4 regions of the Ammoniphilus soli genome follow, and region 1 is predicted to be linked to each of the others. Evidence: riboswitches for the same ligand, from Rfam matches in the RefSeq annotation. Region 1 holds a riboswitch; each other region holds the start of a gene.
What was found. A riboswitch is a leader RNA that binds a small molecule or an ion and turns the genes downstream of it on or off. The one in region 1 is predicted to bind S-adenosylmethionine.
Positions count from the first base shown of each region.

Region 2: it holds a riboswitch for S-adenosylmethionine, as region 1 does, so the genes downstream of both, ABLT31_RS19760 (aminotransferase class I/II-fold pyridoxal phosphate-dependent enzyme) here and ABLT31_RS20700 (bifunctional homocysteine S-methyltransferase/methylenetetrahydrofolate reductase) in region 1, are expected to answer to the same signal.
Region 3: it holds a riboswitch for S-adenosylmethionine, as region 1 does, so the genes downstream of both, ABLT31_RS17890 (2,3-diketo-5-methylthiopentyl-1-phosphate enolase) here and ABLT31_RS20700 (bifunctional homocysteine S-methyltransferase/methylenetetrahydrofolate reductase) in region 1, are expected to answer to the same signal.
Region 4: it holds a riboswitch for S-adenosylmethionine, as region 1 does, so the genes downstream of both, ABLT31_RS22000 (sugar ABC transporter substrate-binding protein) here and ABLT31_RS20700 (bifunctional homocysteine S-methyltransferase/methylenetetrahydrofolate reductase) in region 1, are expected to answer to the same signal.

Region 1 covers NZ_JBEGDL010000011.1:140,188-144,281, reverse strand. Annotated here, with positions in the region: gene prfA (peptide chain release factor 1) at 49-1,122, shown strand; gene prmC (peptide chain release factor N(5)-glutamine methyltransferase) at 1,125-1,979, shown strand; gene spoIIR (stage II sporulation protein R) at 2,108-2,695, shown strand; SAM riboswitch class I at 2,783-2,905, shown strand; gene ABLT31_RS20700 (bifunctional homocysteine S-methyltransferase/methylenetetrahydrofolate reductase) at 3,005-4,094, shown strand, end outside.
Region 2 covers NZ_JBEGDL010000010.1:172,422-176,515, forward strand. Annotated here, with positions in the region: gene ABLT31_RS19745 (sensor histidine kinase) at 1-627, shown strand, start outside; gene ABLT31_RS19750 (hypothetical protein) at 634-1,836, opposite strand; gene ABLT31_RS19755 (TVP38/TMEM64 family protein) at 1,929-2,504, shown strand; SAM riboswitch class I at 2,571-2,689, shown strand; gene ABLT31_RS19760 (aminotransferase class I/II-fold pyridoxal phosphate-dependent enzyme) at 2,813-3,937, shown strand; gene metC (cystathionine beta-lyase) at 3,934-4,094, shown strand, end outside.
Region 3 covers NZ_JBEGDL010000009.1:34,286-38,379, reverse strand. Annotated here, with positions in the region: gene mtnA (S-methyl-5-thioribose-1-phosphate isomerase) at 1-884, opposite strand, end outside; gene mtnK (S-methyl-5-thioribose kinase) at 891-2,093, opposite strand; SAM riboswitch class I at 2,359-2,491, shown strand; gene ABLT31_RS17890 (2,3-diketo-5-methylthiopentyl-1-phosphate enolase) at 2,670-3,860, shown strand; gene ABLT31_RS17885 (2-hydroxy-3-keto-5-methylthiopentenyl-1-phosphate phosphatase) at 3,857-4,094, shown strand, end outside.
Region 4 covers NZ_JBEGDL010000012.1:179,691-183,784, reverse strand. Annotated here, with positions in the region: gene ABLT31_RS22010 (alpha/beta fold hydrolase) at 1-387, shown strand, start outside; gene ABLT31_RS22005 (YmaF family protein) at 430-759, opposite strand; SAM riboswitch class I at 866-972, shown strand; gene ABLT31_RS22000 (sugar ABC transporter substrate-binding protein) at 1,197-2,279, shown strand; gene ABLT31_RS21995 (sugar ABC transporter ATP-binding protein) at 2,594-4,084, shown strand; gene ABLT31_RS21990 (ABC transporter permease) at 4,086-4,094, shown strand, end outside.

The DNA of each region.
Region 1 (4,094 bases):
CTTATAATTATACTGTTATAAGTGAAATCAAATCTGAGGTGAACTGCTGTGTTTGATCGTTTGGAAGCAGTAGAAGAACGTTACGAAAAGTTAACGGAGTTATTGTGTGATCCAGATATAATGAACGATCCTTCCAAGCTTCGGGATTATTCGAAAGAGCAATCCGATATGGAAGAAACGGTTCAGACGTACCGTGAATATAAAAGTGTTTCTTCCCAGCTGAAAGAAGCAAAGGCAATGCTGGAGGAGAAGCTGGATGATGAGATGCGCGAAATGGTCAAGATGGAAATTGATGAATTGACCGAGCGTAAGAAAGAGCTGGAAGATCGTATGCATATCTTGTTGCTGCCTAAAGATCCGAACGATGACAAGAACGTTATCGTGGAGATTCGCGGAGCGGCAGGCGGCGATGAAGCGGCTTTATTTGCTGGTGACCTTTTCCGGATGTATTCGCGTTATGCGGAGAAGGCAGGATTTAAGATCGAGATTATGGAAGCTAGCTACAATGATTTGGGCGGATTTAAGGAAGTTATCTTTGCCGTGAAAGGTAAAGGCGCTTACAGTAAATTGAAGTTCGAGAGCGGCGCTCACCGCGTACAGCGAATTCCAACAACCGAATCTGGCGGACGGATTCATACGTCCACGGCTACCGTGGCTGTCTTGCCTGAAGCCGAAGATCTGGAAGTGGAAATTCACGATAAGGATATCCGTATCGATACCTTCTGTTCAAGCGGTGCGGGTGGACAGAGTGTTAACACGACGAAATCCGCCGTTCGTGTTTTGCACGTTCCGACAGGGATCATGGTTAGCTGCCAAGACGAGAAGTCGCAGCACTCCAACAAGGATAAAGCGCTTCGCGTTTTAAGAGCACGCTTGTATGATCTGGAGCAGCAAAAGAAGGCTGCGGAGTATGGCGAAATCCGCAAAAGCAAAGTGGGAACCGGAGACCGCAGTGAACGGATCCGCACGTACAATTTCCCGCAAAGCCGGGTCACCGATCACCGCATTGGCTTGACGCTTCATAAGCTGGACTACATTTTGAACGGGGATCTTGATGAAATCATCAATGCCCTCGTAGTCGAAGAGCAAGCTGAACTCATGCAAAATGCGGAAGGCCTATAAGCATGAACGCTATAACCGTTAGAGAAGCCCTGAAAAGGGCTTCTTCGTTTATGGAATCATTGGAAGACGACAGGTTTTTGGCAGAGATTATCGTTCGGCACGTCTTAGGATGGGACCGCACGCGGCTATTTCTAGGAATGGAGGAATTCATCTCGATGCAGCAATGGTCCGAGGTGGAGCGAATGGTCAAGGAAAGGCTTCAAGGAGTTCCTGTTCAATACCTCATCGGTGAGCAGGAGTTTTATGGGCTGTCGTTTCGCGTTAATCCTTCTGTCTTGATTCCTAGGCCGGAGACGGAAATCCTTGTTGAACAAGTTCTTCATAGGCGAGACGTATCAGATGCTTTGACTGTAGCGGATATTGGGACGGGCAGTGGGGCTATTGCTGTCAGTTTGGCCGTTCATTCCCAGTGGAAGGTTTATGCTGTGGATATCGCCCAGGAATCTTTGGATACAGCTCAAGAAAATAGCCGCATTCATGGCGTCGAGCAGCAGATTACCTTTCTAAAAGGAGATCTCCTGGATCCGCTCCTTCAGCCTGTGGATATTTTAGTTTCTAACCCTCCCTATATTCCTTCAAGCGATGTTCTTGAATTGGATGTGCAGGTCAAGGATCATGAACCGATGCGTGCGTTGGATGGGGGAGAGGATGGGCTTGACTTCTATCGACGGCTTTGTAAAGGGTTGCCGCAGGTCCTTCGTCCAGGCGGATTGGTGGCCTTTGAAGTGGGAATGGGTCAGGCCCGGGATGTAGAGCAATTGCTTTTGAGAACTGGTGTCATTGCTAGAACCGAAGTGATTCAAGATTTAGCCGGGATTGAACGAATTGTGATAGGAGATGGGAAGGCGGGTCTGTAGCTCAGGGAAGCTGGCCTTCCTTTCCTGAATAATAAGTTTTATTCTGAAAATAACGAATCATGTTTAAACCCTTTCTTTTCTGTCTAGACTGTTGGCTAAGGAGATAGAAAAGAGAGGGGAAACAAAACATGAAAAAAGTAAGCTTGGTCTTATTTACATTTATTATATTAATCATGAGTTGGGAGAGTCAGCGTTCAGTTGCTTCCTTGCTAAAAGAAGAACCTATTCCGCAAGATTCCATTCGGCTTCGTGTCATTGCCAATAGCGATTCCCCGCAAGATCAGTGGCTAAAGCAAGAAATTCGAGATCAAATTAATGCTTACCTGGAAGGTAAGGTAACGGATTTGCAAACGATGGAAGAAGCGCGTGAGAAGATGGCAGAGGAATTGCCGCAGCTGCAAGAGGTAGTGGACCAAACTATTGCCAAGCATGGATTTTCTTATACAAGCCAAGTAGAGTTAGGAAAGGTTCCTTTTCCGACAAAAATGTACGGCCAGTATGTATATCCTGCTGGGGAGTATGAAGCCCTTCGCGTAACGGTTGGACAAGGTTTAGGGCAAAACTGGTGGTGCGTATTGTTTCCGCCGCTCTGCTTTGTAGATATCGATACGGGGGATGCCGTTAAGCAGGAAGCTGATGGAGATGGCCCTAAAATTCAAGTGAAGTTCTTCTTAGTCGAAGTCTTTCAGAAGCTTTATCAAAAACTTTTCGCCTAGGAATGATCCTCCATTGACAGATATCGCACCATCCCGTATGATTACGTTAATATAAATACTTAGTGTTTTAAAATAAATCTAACACTTTTCTTATTTGGAGCAGGTGGAGGGACTGGCCCGATGAAACCCGGCAACCCGTTAAGGCGTTCAGGACGCATTAAGGCAGGGTGCTAATTCCTGCAGATACGCAAGGTATCTGGGAGATAAGAAGGGGCTCATGATAGTGTGTTACAGATCCCGAGAACCTTCTGGCTCATTTGCTCAGGGGTTTTTTCTTGTTTTAGGGACTATTGTTTAGGGGTGAGAGACATGGAACAGAAGCAAGGATTGTTAGAAAAAATAAAGGATCAAGTATTAATTGGCGATGGGGCGATGGGGACATTGCTTCATCGCTACGGAATTCCTGTAGGCACTTGTGGGGAAGAGTTAAATGTAACCCGCCCCGATGTCATTAAGGATATCCATCTCCAGTACGTAAAGGCCGGTGCCGACCTGATTGAAACCAATACGTACGGAGCCAATCGAGAAAAGCTTTCGAAGTTCGGCTTGGAGGATCAAGTAGAGGCCATCAACCAGGCGGCAGTTCGCTTGGCCAGAGAGGCCGCAGGAGATTCGGTTTACGTGGTAGGCTCCGTAGGAGGTATTTTAGGCGGAAGAAGAAAAAGTATTCCCCTAGAAGAATTGGAGCAGGTATTTGATGAGCAGATTAAAAGCTTAGTTGAAGCAGGGATTGATGGCTTGCTGCTAGAAACCTTTTGCTTTGTGGAGGAAGCGCTTCTTGCTTTATCTGTCGCTCGGAAATATACTTCATTGCCGGTGATCTGCCAGCTGACGATTCAGGATTTGAACCGGACCCAGGATGGCTATCCGCTGGAAGCGGCATTTGCTCGCCTGGTTGATGCGGGTGCGGACATTGTGGGGTTGAACTGCTACAATGGGCCGGCAAATATTATCCGATCCATTGAATCCCTTCCTGTCAAAGAGGGGCTTAAGTTGTCCGTGTATCCGAATGCTGGGCTTCCGGAATATGTGGATGGACAGTTTTTATATCCGTCTTCAGCGGAGTATTTTGGTCAGTCGGCTGAAACCTTGTACCAGTTAGGGGCGCGAATCTTGGGAGGATGCTGCGGGACAACACCGGAGCATATTGAAGCGGTAGCCACTCGCATCAAAGGAAAAGCGCCTGTGGAAAAAAAGGAAGACTCAGCAATAGGGGTGGTCAAGGAGTCCAAGGTTGCGGTTTTATCCGAACCACACCATGAAAAAACACTTCCTGAGCTCGTTCGGGAAAGACCAACGATCATCGTTGAGCTGGACCCGCCTCGCGATCTGGATTTTGAGCCGTTTTTGGAAGGGGCAGCAGCACTGAAGGAAGCGGGAGCCGATGCCATTACTCTCG
Region 2 (4,094 bases), on a different contig from region 1:
ACGAGCATTAAGGGATTTCTCAAGCTGATCTATGAGATGCATCCCCATCCGCAAGAGATCCATCATTACTATACGATTATCGATGATGAAGTGAAGCGGCTAGATTATATATTAGAAAGATTCCTTTCCCTTACAAAGAGGAGGAACCTCCCTCTAAATAGAGAGTTTGAGGAAGTTAACTTATGTCGGGTCATTGAGCGATGCGTCTCCCTCTTTGAATTTGAATTTCTTCGCTTGGGCATTGAGACGATCGTCCAGCTGGAGTCCCATGCGACCATTAAGGGAAACAGCAAGGAATTGGAGCAAACCTTCATTAACATTATTAAAAATGCTTGCGAAGAATTCCAAGCCCATCCCGATCAGCGGGAGAAGATTCTGAGAATTGCCTGCAGGGATAGCGACGAGAAGGTTTTTGTTCTCTTTTTTAATAATGGAAATCCGATCAGCTCCAATGACATTAAGAAAATTTTTAGTCCTTTTTACTCTACTAAAGAAAATGGAACGGGTCTCGGCTTAGCCATCTGTAAACAAATCATCGAGGCTCATGGCGGAAAAATTAAGATTTATCCTGAAATTGATGGTACGATGGTTCAGCTTCAGCTCCCGAAATCGAGTGAGGTCCAGTAATAGGGGCTATACCTGACGGAAGCCTCGATGGATATCCCAAAATAACCCCGCCATACCGAAACCACTGAGTGCACCGGTCATGAGCAGGGCAAGCCAGATGGGTTGGGGCATGGGCCATCGGAGCCACTGGAAGAAACCCGCTAAAAACAGCAGGAAAATCATGCCGACCGTTCCGGTGATATAGAAAGCTGCTGAAGGAATAGCCAAATTTCTTACTGCAAACTCCTTTCCGGTGAAAAACAACAGAAAGCTTGTAATAAAGCCCAGCAGGGTGAGATGCAGATAAGCAATAATCACCTGCCTGCTCTCATAAACTGCATAAGCCAAGGAGGGCCACGCTGCAAACAGTTCCAGTAAAGCCTTCACACTGAGACTGATAAGAGATAAACCTAATAGCAGCTGCAAGCTTAGGGAATTCTGTTGACGCCAGAGCGGACCAGCTACTAGGCTTAAAAACATGACAATGGAAATAAATTGCAGAACAGCCCCTGCTAATCCAAGAGCAACCGCTATAGGATGATCAAAGAACCATAACGTGGAAGATAAATAAGAAGGAACTACACTAATTGCCAATAATCTAAATTGCCACTTGGCCCAATTGCGTTGCGAAGTCTGCTCAATGGAAACAAAACGATAGCACATACCCAAAATAACGAAGGTGAACCAACCGTTATATTGCAGATGAAGATAGTAATAAATAAAAAAATTGTTAATTTCCGTATTTCCAAATCCTGTTGCCCCCGCAATCGCAAGGCCCCAAGGTCCAAGCGAGGATAACAAATTGAACCAAATGGCTGCCTGATAAAAGGACTTGGCGTACCAAGGCCATTTTTTTTTGCGATGGGAAAAAAACTGAAAAGCGAAGTAATAAGATAAAAAAGCATGAAGAGTAGAAAAGGCTATGGATAGGGGCCCATACCCTTGGTAACTAAACGAGATAAGCATTCCCAGAACGGAAACATGCAGCAAAAAGTAATAGATCCTAGTGGATTTCTTCTCATTAAACCCTTCAGGAAAGCAATGTCGAATAATTACCGCATTGATTAGAAAATAAACCCATCCTAAGAAAGCCACATGCGAGTGGGCATGGACAAGATGCATAAATTGAAGCCCGGGAAAAATGGGTGCTACCATTTTCCAGCGCAAAAGAATACCTAGAAGGGTAATTAAGAATAAGTACATATATGCTGAATACAGCCATTTCCTCATGGTGCTAATTTCCCTCCTGTCTCTAGCTATGGTATATTTTAGTTAAATCATAGTCCAGCAAAAAGATCAACTTGTATTGTGAGGTTCAATCAATGGATATTAGGCTAGAAGACTTATATCAGGTAATTCAAGCCTATCGCGGGTTGGGTGTTGCGGTTGCTTTTATCCTTCCCATAGTAGAAGCTTTTTTCCCTCTTCTTCCACTTTTTGCTATTGTCACCGGAAACGCTGTTGCTTTTGGATTTTTAAAAGGCTTTGTTTTTACTTGGCTTGGAGCGAGTTTCGGCTCTCTCCTTGTTTTCTGGCTAGTGCGAAAGATCGGGCATAAATGGCTCGCCCCTTTGTTCCATAAGTATAAGGGGCTAGAAAAAAGTTCGCGATGGTTTGAAAAGCATGGATTCTCAGTCCTTTTCCTATTGCGGTGCTTTCCATTTTCCCCGTCTAGTTTGATCAATGTGCTGGCAGGCTTGTCATCCATTCCGTTTCACACCTATTTTTGGGCCACCCTCCTAGGAAAAGCCGTGCTGGTCTTTATCCTTTCCTATATCGGAGCAGATTTGCCTCAGCTGATCCGGGAGCCGCTAAAGCTGGTCACATTAGGACTGGGCATTGCTACAATATGGGGAACAGGAAAGCTCGTGGAAAAGCGGTACTTGCCCAAATCCTAAGAATTCATTGACAAAAGTCGATTATCCCCATATAATTTCAGGTAATTAGTTGAATTTCATACATTACTCTTATCCAGAGAAGGCGGAGGGACTGGCCCGATGAAGCCCGGCAACCGGCTGTTAGTGTAAAGTTTACAGCACGGTGCTAATTCCTACAAAATGATGTTCATTTTGATAGATAAGGGTCGGTCGTTCTATGATAAGATGATCTGCCCCTTTCTAGTTGAGAGGGGCTTTTCTTTTAAAGTTATAAAATTGTTGAAACAATAATTCAGACATCATGAGAAAAGAGATGAGGAGGACAAACCATGGATTTAGAGACAAAGCTAGTACAGATAGGAAACCGAAGAGAAAAAGAAACAGGAGCGATCAATTTTCCTGTTACTTTCTCTACTGCTTTTTTGCATCCTGGACTAGGTCAAAGCACCGGCTTTGATTACATTCGTACCAAAAATCCTACAAGAACCGTGCTGGAAGAAGCCATCGCCGACATCGAAGGCGGAGACCGAGGATTTGCGATGAGTTCCGGTATGGCAGCCATTCACGTGATTATGGGCTTATTTAAGCCTGGAGACCATATTGTGGCTTCCCTTGATTTGTACGGCGGTACATATCGCTTATTTGAGCAGATTTGGAAGCCTAATGGATTGTCGTTCAGCTATGTCAATTTAAAAGAAGGCAAGGATCTGCAGGAGCACATTCTTCCGGAAACTGCAGCTGTCTTTATCGAAACCCCAACCAATCCGATGATGATTACGGCGGACATCGAAAGCATCGCTAACGTCGCCAAAAACCATAATATATTAACGATAGTCGATAATACCTTTCTTTCTCCGTATTACCAAAAGCCTCTATTGCAAGGCGCTGATATTTCGCTCCACAGTGCCACGAAGTATTTAGGGGGACATAACGATGTGTTAGCCGGACTCATTGTCTCCAAAGGACAGGAATTATCGGATAAGATTTATTTTCTGCAGAATTCCATTGGAGCGGTATTAGCACCTATGGATTCGTGGCTGCTGATCCGAGGCATGAAAACATTGGCCCTGCGGATGGAAAGACATACCGAAAACGCTAAGCAAATCGTATCCTTCCTCAAGGAACATCCGCTAGTAACCGATGTATTGTACGCTGGTCAAGGCGGGATGGTCTCCTTCCGGGTGAACGATCCAGGGCTCGTACCCGGCTTGCTAAAGCATTTGAAGCTCATTTCCTTTGCTGAAAGCCTCGGTGGGGTGGAAAGTCTTTTGACTTATCCAGCTGTTCAGACCCATGCTGACATTCCAAAGGAAGTCCGAGATGCAGTAGGCGTATGTGACCGTTTGCTTCGTTTCTCGGTCGGCATTGAGCTTGCGGGAGATTTAGTTGAGGATTTGGATCAAGCGCTTAAGGCTTCAGAAATAGAGTGGAGAAAGGGAGAGGAAAGCAAATGAGTTTAGATTTTGGAACAAGATTGATTCATAATCGTCATAAAATCGACGCGCAAACAGGGGCTAGTTCTACCCCGATGTACCTTGCCTCCACCTATCATCAGTTTGATGTAGATGCACCAGGCGCTTATGATTATTCCCGATCGGGAAATCCAACCCG
Region 3 (4,094 bases), on a different contig from region 1:
TCAGGACGTTCCTCTATCGGGATCTCTGTTCCTGTTAAGGTGTTCAAATCAATGGTGGACAGAGGAGAAGCAACGTAGAACGGGATTCCTTGAGCCTTGGCCAAGACAGCCAAGCCATAGGTTCCTATCTTATTCGCTACATCACCGTTCGCTGCAATTCGGTCTGTACCCACGATCACAGCTTGTACCCATCCTTTAGACATCACCATGGCCGCCATATTATCGCAGATGAGGGTAACATCTATACCTGCCTGCTGGAGCTCCCACGCCGTCAAACGAGCCCCCTGCAAGACTGGGCGGGTTTCGTCAGCAAAGACCTTGATATCCCATCCCCTTTCCTTCGCAAGAAACATCGGTGCAAGAGCTGTCCCATACTTCGCTGTGGCAATACCTCCTGCGTTGCAGTGTGTAAGCAATCCTATCCCATCATGCATCAAAGTAATCGCGTGTTCCCCAATACTCCGGCAAATCTCCACATCTTCTTCGTGCATGCGTTTGGCTTCCTCTAGAAGCTCTTGTTTTAACACAGGAACTTCTGCGTCTCCCAACGCTTCTGCCTTGTTCATCATTCGGTCTATTGCCCAGAATAAATTGACTGCCGTTGGGCGAGAAGTTGCTAAGTAATCTCTTTTCTCACGCAGCTGGCTAAGAAACTCAGAAGCGTTCGCAGCCTGCAGTTCCCTAGCCCCCAAATACATCCCATAGGCGGCAGCAATTCCGATAGCGGGTGCCCCTCTCACCTTCAATGCGCGAATGGCATTCCACATTTGTTCAATAGTACGGACGTCCTCAAAAACGACTTCTAAGGGAAGCTTCGTCTGGTCCAGCAACAGGACTCGATCCTCTTCCCAGCGAATGGAATGGACATGATTTTCCACAATAATTGACACCTACTCTTCTATATTCTTCACCAAACGCAATAGATCCTCGATACTGCTAATCGAATGTCTTTCCAAAACTAAACTTTGTCCAACCGCCAGAGCTAATCTTTCTGCTTTAGCCCGCGTCTCTTCGTTTTCAATAGAATTCAGGTCGGCAACTCCAGCTAATCCAATTACCCTTCTCATCATTTTGCAGCCGGCAAATCCAATGGAATCCTTCAGAAGGCGACTTGCTGTGTCATCTTGATACCCTTCTGCGGAGTACATGACGTCTTTTACATGTACATCCCATAATCTGCGGAATTCGCCTTCAAACGTGTTCCATACATCCTTTACAGTCTCAAGCAGGTATTCCCGAAACGATTGGCACTCCTGTTCAGAAGCCTTTAATCCTTCCTGAGCAGCATAATTGAGCAGCAGGTTGGCTATGACCGCACCGATATCAAAGCCCATAGGCCCGTAGTAAGCAAACTCCGGATCAATCACCTTGGTGCTCTCTTTTGTGACCATAATACTCCCCGTATGGAGATCCCCATGCAGAAGAGCTTGGGCGTCTGTCATGAAGGAATATTTAAGCTTGGCGATTTCTCTTCGAAGCTCCGCATTCTTCCAGATCCCTTCCACCGTTTCACGGATTAAAGGATTGAAGTTATTCGTATCTGCATCATAATAAGGGTCGGTAAATACTAGATCTTCTGTAATTTTACAAAGCTCCGGATTAATGAACTGCGCTACCTTTTCTTTTTTCTCCTTAAAGTCCAACGCCAGGTCTGAAGTGTAGAACAACGTCTTCGCTAGAAACAAACCAATATGTTGAGCAAAAGCAGGATAACGATTTCCTTCAATTAACCCCTTTCGCATAATAACATGGCTCGATAAATCTTCCATGACCGTGAGAGCTAGATCTTTATCGTAGTGATATACTTTAGGGACTAAGCCCGGACATATTTGATCTTGGATAATGAGGGCTTCACTCTCGATCCGTGCACGGTCTAGTGTAAGCGGCCAGGATTCTCCGACAACTCTGGCATACGGTAAGGCTTGTTTAAATATAATGCTTTTTCCTGAAATTTCATCTTGAATGTGAAAAACCAAGTTCAAATTTCCGTCTCCGATTTCTCGGCTCTCCAACTGTGCACCTTCTGGGAAAATCCCTGGTAAATGACGAGCATATTCGACTGCTTCCTGTTCGCTAAATGCGCGATACTCCATACTCCACCCCTCCAAACGACTATTTTCCTATATTCTTGCCAAATTCCCCAGCCTTTTGGTGAGGATAAGAACATTCAGAATACGTTACAAAAAAAGATTGCGGATTTTAACTAGCTATATACTATCTAGAGTTCTGTAATATTGTCAATCTATTAGGATTTTACAATGCACTAATTTTTCTTCTATTGACTTTATTTTATAAAAAAGCTAAGATTTCAATGTATGTATTGCACTTCTATATGAAACTTTTACAATTTGATATTTCATCTTATCGAGAGATGGCTGAGGGACTGGCCCAATGACGCCCGGCAACCGATTTTTATTTTTCTCCAATTGTGCAAAATAAAAACACGGTGCTACTTCCTGCAGAATGAACTCATCATTCGGAGAGATAAGTTGTATTTGATTCGCTCTTCAAGTACCCCTTATCTAAGAGGTACTTTTTTTCATACTGTCAGAATTTATAGCTTCGCTACACCATTTGGAAAGCACGAGGAAAACTTGTTGTCGAAGTACTATCTTGACGTCAGCCAATCCCTCTAACGGATTAATATTATTTGGAAGGAGTTTTGTCCTTTGTCATACATTACGGTCTCCTATCTCACTGAGGCGAAAAGCCTAGAAAAAAAAGCAGAAGCCATCGCAGTCGGCATGACTGTCGGAAGCTGGACGGACCTCCCGGCGGCAAAGCAGGAAAAACTGCAAAAGCATCTAGGCCGTTCTGCCGGAGCCACTGTTCTCGAAAAGACTGAAGAAGGGCTTGAAAGAGGAGTTATTAAAGTCCAATATCCTGTGGTCAATTTCACGTATGACCTCCCTTCCCTCTTAACCAACGTATTCGGCAAGCTATCCATGGATGGCAAAATCAAATTGCTGGATATCGATTTCCCCGAAGAATTTACAAAAGAATTTTCGGGACCCAAGTTTGGAATTGCAGGTGTACGCGAACGGCTTAATGTCTGCGATCGCCCATTGTTTATGAGCATTTTCAAATCATGCATCGGCCTTCCCCTAGAAGAATTAGTGGAGCAATTCCGGCTTCAAGTAGAGGGTGGCGTAGACTTAGTAAAAGATGATGAAATCTTCTTTGCCGACGAACATGCCCCTTTCCTGGAGCGTATCCGTGCCTGCAAGGAAGTAATTGAAGCGTCTGGCCGCCAAGTGCTCTATGCAGCCAATCTAACAGGTCCTGTTACCGGTCTGATCGAACGGGCAAAAAGGGCCGTGGATAACGGTGCGAACTGCTTGCTGCTTAATGTTTTGCCTTATGGATTGGATATCTTAACCCAACTGAGCCGTGATCCGGATATTCAGGTGCCCATTATGGCCCACCCAGCTATGGCTGGTGCCCTATACCAATCATCTCATTACGGTATATCTGCTCCTCTTTTATTAGGAAAGCTAATGAGGCTCGCAGGTGCGGATATCGTCCTTTTCCCATCTCCCTATGGCTCGGTAGCATTGCCTAAGCAAGAGGCTTTAGACATTGCCCAGCATTTAGCAGAAGAACTGCCAGGCATCCGTCCTGCATTCCCTGTACCTTCTGCTGGTATCCATCCTGGAATGGTTCCACTGCTCTATAAAGACTTCGGCCTAGACCACATGGTTAATGCTGGTGGAGGGATTCACGGACATCCCGCTGGCCCTGTAGGAGGGGGACAAGCTTTCATTGCCGCCATTCAGGAAACTTTGCAGGGAAATGCGCTAGATCAAACGGAGAACCCCCATTTGCTGGCAGCCATTGAAAAGTGGGGAATTGTTAAATGAGTAAAAACATCATATTATTTTGCGACTTTGATGGGACCATTACCGAAAAAGATAACATCGTAGATATCATGAGGCAGTTCGCCCCCCAAGGCTGGGAAGAAATTGTGCAATCCATATTATCCCAGGAGAAAACCATTCGCACTGGCGTAGGAGAGCTTTTTGCCCTGATTCCAAGCAGCCAAAAAGAAGAAATCACTCGTTTTGTCCTGGAGCAGGCACGGATTCGGGAAGGCT
Region 4 (4,094 bases), on a different contig from region 1:
TTTGAGACTTGCGCGGAATGGCCGGGCGTAGCTCCCGGAGACAAAGGAATAAATAATGCGTTGTCTCCTAAGTATTTGAATCTTGCTGCATTTGCTGACCTAGAGCCTCAAATCCCCGTTTTATGGATTCGCGGAGCAGATGATCAGATCGTATCGGATAGCTCTTTATTTGATTTTGGTTATTTGGGGAAGCTGGGTTACGTTCCCGGTTGGCCAGGCATGGATGAGTTTCCTCCACAGCCCATGGTATCTCAAATGCGCGTGGTGTTAGAACGTTCCGGAAACTTTGAAGAATGGGTAGTGGAAAACACAGGACACTCTCCGCACCTAGAAAAGCGGGATTTTTTCCTTGAGAAGATTCGGGGATTTATCAAGCGTACAATGTGAATGATGACCGGCACAAACATGTTAGTTAATCGACTAACGAATCTACCACCCCGGTGGCGCCTGCCCCAACGGTCTTCCGGTTAGAGCTTTAAACTCATGGGGATGGGTGGGTCTGCCATCCTCATCTCGATAAATCTTCCCTTTCACCTCATGAATGTGTGTCCCATCGGGGAGGGGGATGGCGGGCCCTGTGCTGCCTGTAAAGAAATGCTGGTGGCCGTGTTCTTTTGGGGTTACTCCTTTAAAGGCATGAACATGACCATCTGTAGAGTTTCCCTTCTCAGGAAAGGTAAAAGCATGAACGAAGTGCTCGTGTTCGCCCGAACCTGTAGTGCGGAAGTAATGGGTGTGGGGTTGAGGCATAAGAGACATGTGGGTCACTCCTCCTTTTGGTTCATTCTATGCAATCATGATTCTAAAAAATTTATTGACGCCCCCATTTTTTTTTAGTAAGATCTTACCTAGCGAACTGAATAGTTTCTTATCGAGAGAGGTGGAGGGACTGGCCCTATGAAACCCGGCAACCGTTCATGAATGGACATGAAAAGGTGCCAATTCCAGCAGGAGAATCCTGGTAGATAAGATGAAGGAAAATGCCTTGTTCATGAAACTTCTTCTTATTGAAGAAGTTTTTTCTTTTTCCAGGACCTTATTACCATAAACTACTAGGACTTTTGGACTTTACTCCGCTAAAAAATCGGATTATTCTAGTTTTAAAAGCAAAGTAAACAACTAAGAAAACTGTGGTAGTTATTGCCTGAATTTTTCAGGTCTTTCTATAATAAATAAAAAAATATGGGGGCACTCAAATGAAAACAAAGAAATTATCTCTTTTTCTTTCGTTCGTCATGATTTTCTCGCTAGTCCTCACCGCATGCGGCGGGGGAGCGAAAGAAGAAGCGGGCGGAACCACTTCTGGCGGAGAAGGAGCAACTGAAGCCAAGAAGCGTATTGCTTTAGTCATGCAGTTTAATATTGGAACCTTTTCGGCTCAATACGTGGCTGGTGTAAAAGAACAAGTAGAAAAGTTTGGCGGGGAACTGACCGTCTTTAATGCAGATAATGATTTGGCTAAGATGGCTTCTCAGCTGGATGCGGCTGTGAACCAACGATTCGATGGGATCTTGATTGACCATGGAACACCGGAAGCTTTAACGCAAGGTGTCAAGAAAGCCGTTGAGCAAAAAATTCCTGTTATTGCGTTCGACGCAGCTTTAGATATTCCTGGCGTTACGGTATTGGAGCAAGGTGACGTGAAGATGGCCGAGTCCACGTTGGAAAAGCTGGCTGAAGATGCAGGCGGCAAAGGGAATATCGTTAAGATTTGGGTAGCCGGTTTTGCTCCGATGGAGCGCCGTCAAATCGCTTATAAGCAATTCCAAGAGAAATACCCAGAAATCAAAGAGGTTGCGGCTTTCGGTAGTGCATCAGCAAACACCGCGTTAGATACGCAAACGCAAATGGAAGCGATCTTGAAGCAATATCCTAACCCTGGCGATATTACAGCCGTTTGGGCAGCATGGGATGAATTCGCAAAAGGGGCTACTCGCGCCATCCAACAAGCGGGCCGTACCGAAATTAAAGTTTACGGGATCGACTTGAGTGATGAAGACTTGCAAATGATTCAAGATCCAGCATCTCCTTGGATCGCTTCTGCTGCGGTGGATCCTTCCGATATCGGACGCGTGCAAGTACGTTACGTATACAAGAAAATTAAAGGGGAAGAAACCCCGCAAAATGTTTCTTTAGATCCAATTCTAGTCACTCGCGAAATGCTTCCGAAGGAAAAGGTAACCATGGGTGACCTTTCCAAGCACATCGAAGGATGGGGACAAAGCACGCAAGGAATCGAAGAGTGGATGAAGGAACTGGAAGCTCAGAACCAAAAGTAACATAACATAACGGGAGAAAATCCTGCTATTCCGAAAAACGAAGGCAAATGGGCTAAAATAGCAGGAGAAATTCCGGTTATCCACCTGAAATCAGGAAAAAATGCTTGTTTTACCGGACTTAACCGGAAAAAATCCTCTTATCTTATCCTATTGCATTTAAAAAAGAGAAATAACCGGAGATTCTCCTGTTATACGGAGTCTTTCCTACAAGAATGTACCCAAAAACTCCCTTTATTAACGTTCAGGCCTATCAGGATGATAGGGTTCGCGGATAATAGGGGGAGTTTTAATTTTTGATAAGAGAGGGATGGAACATGTCCAAACTAGAGATGAAGCGCATCGAGAAGTCCTTTTCAGGCGTCCCTGCTCTTCGGGCGGTCGATTTTGAGCTTCGTGCGGGAGAAATCCATGCGCTGCTGGGAGCTAACGGGGCAGGGAAAAGCACGCTGATGAAAATCCTGACAGGGGCTTATGTAGCGGATGGAGGAGAGATCTGGGTAGACGGGGAAAAAGTGCAGATTTCAACTCCCGCTGATGCGAAGAAATACGGCGTTCAATGTGTGTACCAAGAGGTAGACGTCGCCTTGGTTCCCTATCTGAGCGTAGCGGAGAATATCCTGCTCGATCGGCAGGTCAATCGAAGGGGCACGTTTTTCAAGTGGCCTGACTTATACCGGGATGCCGAGGAGATTCTGAAGCGTTTAGGCTTTTCCATCCCTGTTCGGAAAAAGGCGGAAGAACTGACGCTTTCGGAAAAGCAAATCATCTTGATTGCCAGAGCGATCGCTCAAGATGTGAAATATGTTATTTTTGACGAGCCCACAGCTCCTCTTAGCGTGAAGGAAGCTGAGCGGCTGTTTGCCCTGATGAGGCAGCTGAAGCAGCAGAATGTAGGGATTATCTTTATTTCCCACCGCTTGCCGGAGATTTTTGAAGTGTGTGATCGGATCACCGTCATGCGGGACGGTCAGCATGTCTCAACCAAGAAGACATCGGAAACGAGCATAAATCAGGTGATTGCGGACATGTTGGGAAAAGCTTTTTCCGAAGAATTCCCGAAAAAACGAGTCCCTATCGGCGAAACGTTGCTCGAAGTGCGTGGGATGAGGAGCGGCAGCAAAGTCCGAGGAGTGGATCTGGAGGTTCGCGAAGGAGAAATTGTCGGTATAGCCGGCTTGGTCGGCGCGGGTAAAACGGAATTGGCCAGAATTTTATTCGGTGCTGATTCTCGTGATGAGGGCCAACTCATCTTGCGGGGAAAAACGCTATCGATTCAAAATCCCGCGGATGCCGTAAGCCAGGGTGTCGTGCTTGTTCCGGAGGAGCGGCGAAAAGAAGGGATTCTGGTAGAAGAATCGGTGCGAAATAATCTGACGTTGGCCACTCTCTCGCAGTTCGCTTCGTTCGGCTTTATGCGCCAAAGCGCGGAGGCGGTTCGTTCGAAAATACTCATTGACCGTCTGGGGATCAAAACCTCCGGCATCCATCAGTTTGTTGGAAACCTGAGCGGCGGAAATCAGCAAAAGGTGGTCATTGGAAAATGGCTGGATACGGATGCGGATATTTTCATGTTTGATGAGCCGACTAAAGGGGTAGACATTGGAGCGAAAACAGACATCTTCAAGCTCATCGGGGAGCTGGCGGAACAGAAAAAAGGAATCCTTTACTTTTCCAGCGAGCTTCAGGAAATCTTAGGGATTGCCGACCGCATCCTGGTGATGTGTGACGGACAGATCGTCAAGCAGCTGTCCCGGGAGGAAGCTACCCAAGAAAACATCATGTATTACGCAAGCGGAGGAAAATAAAATGAAAGTA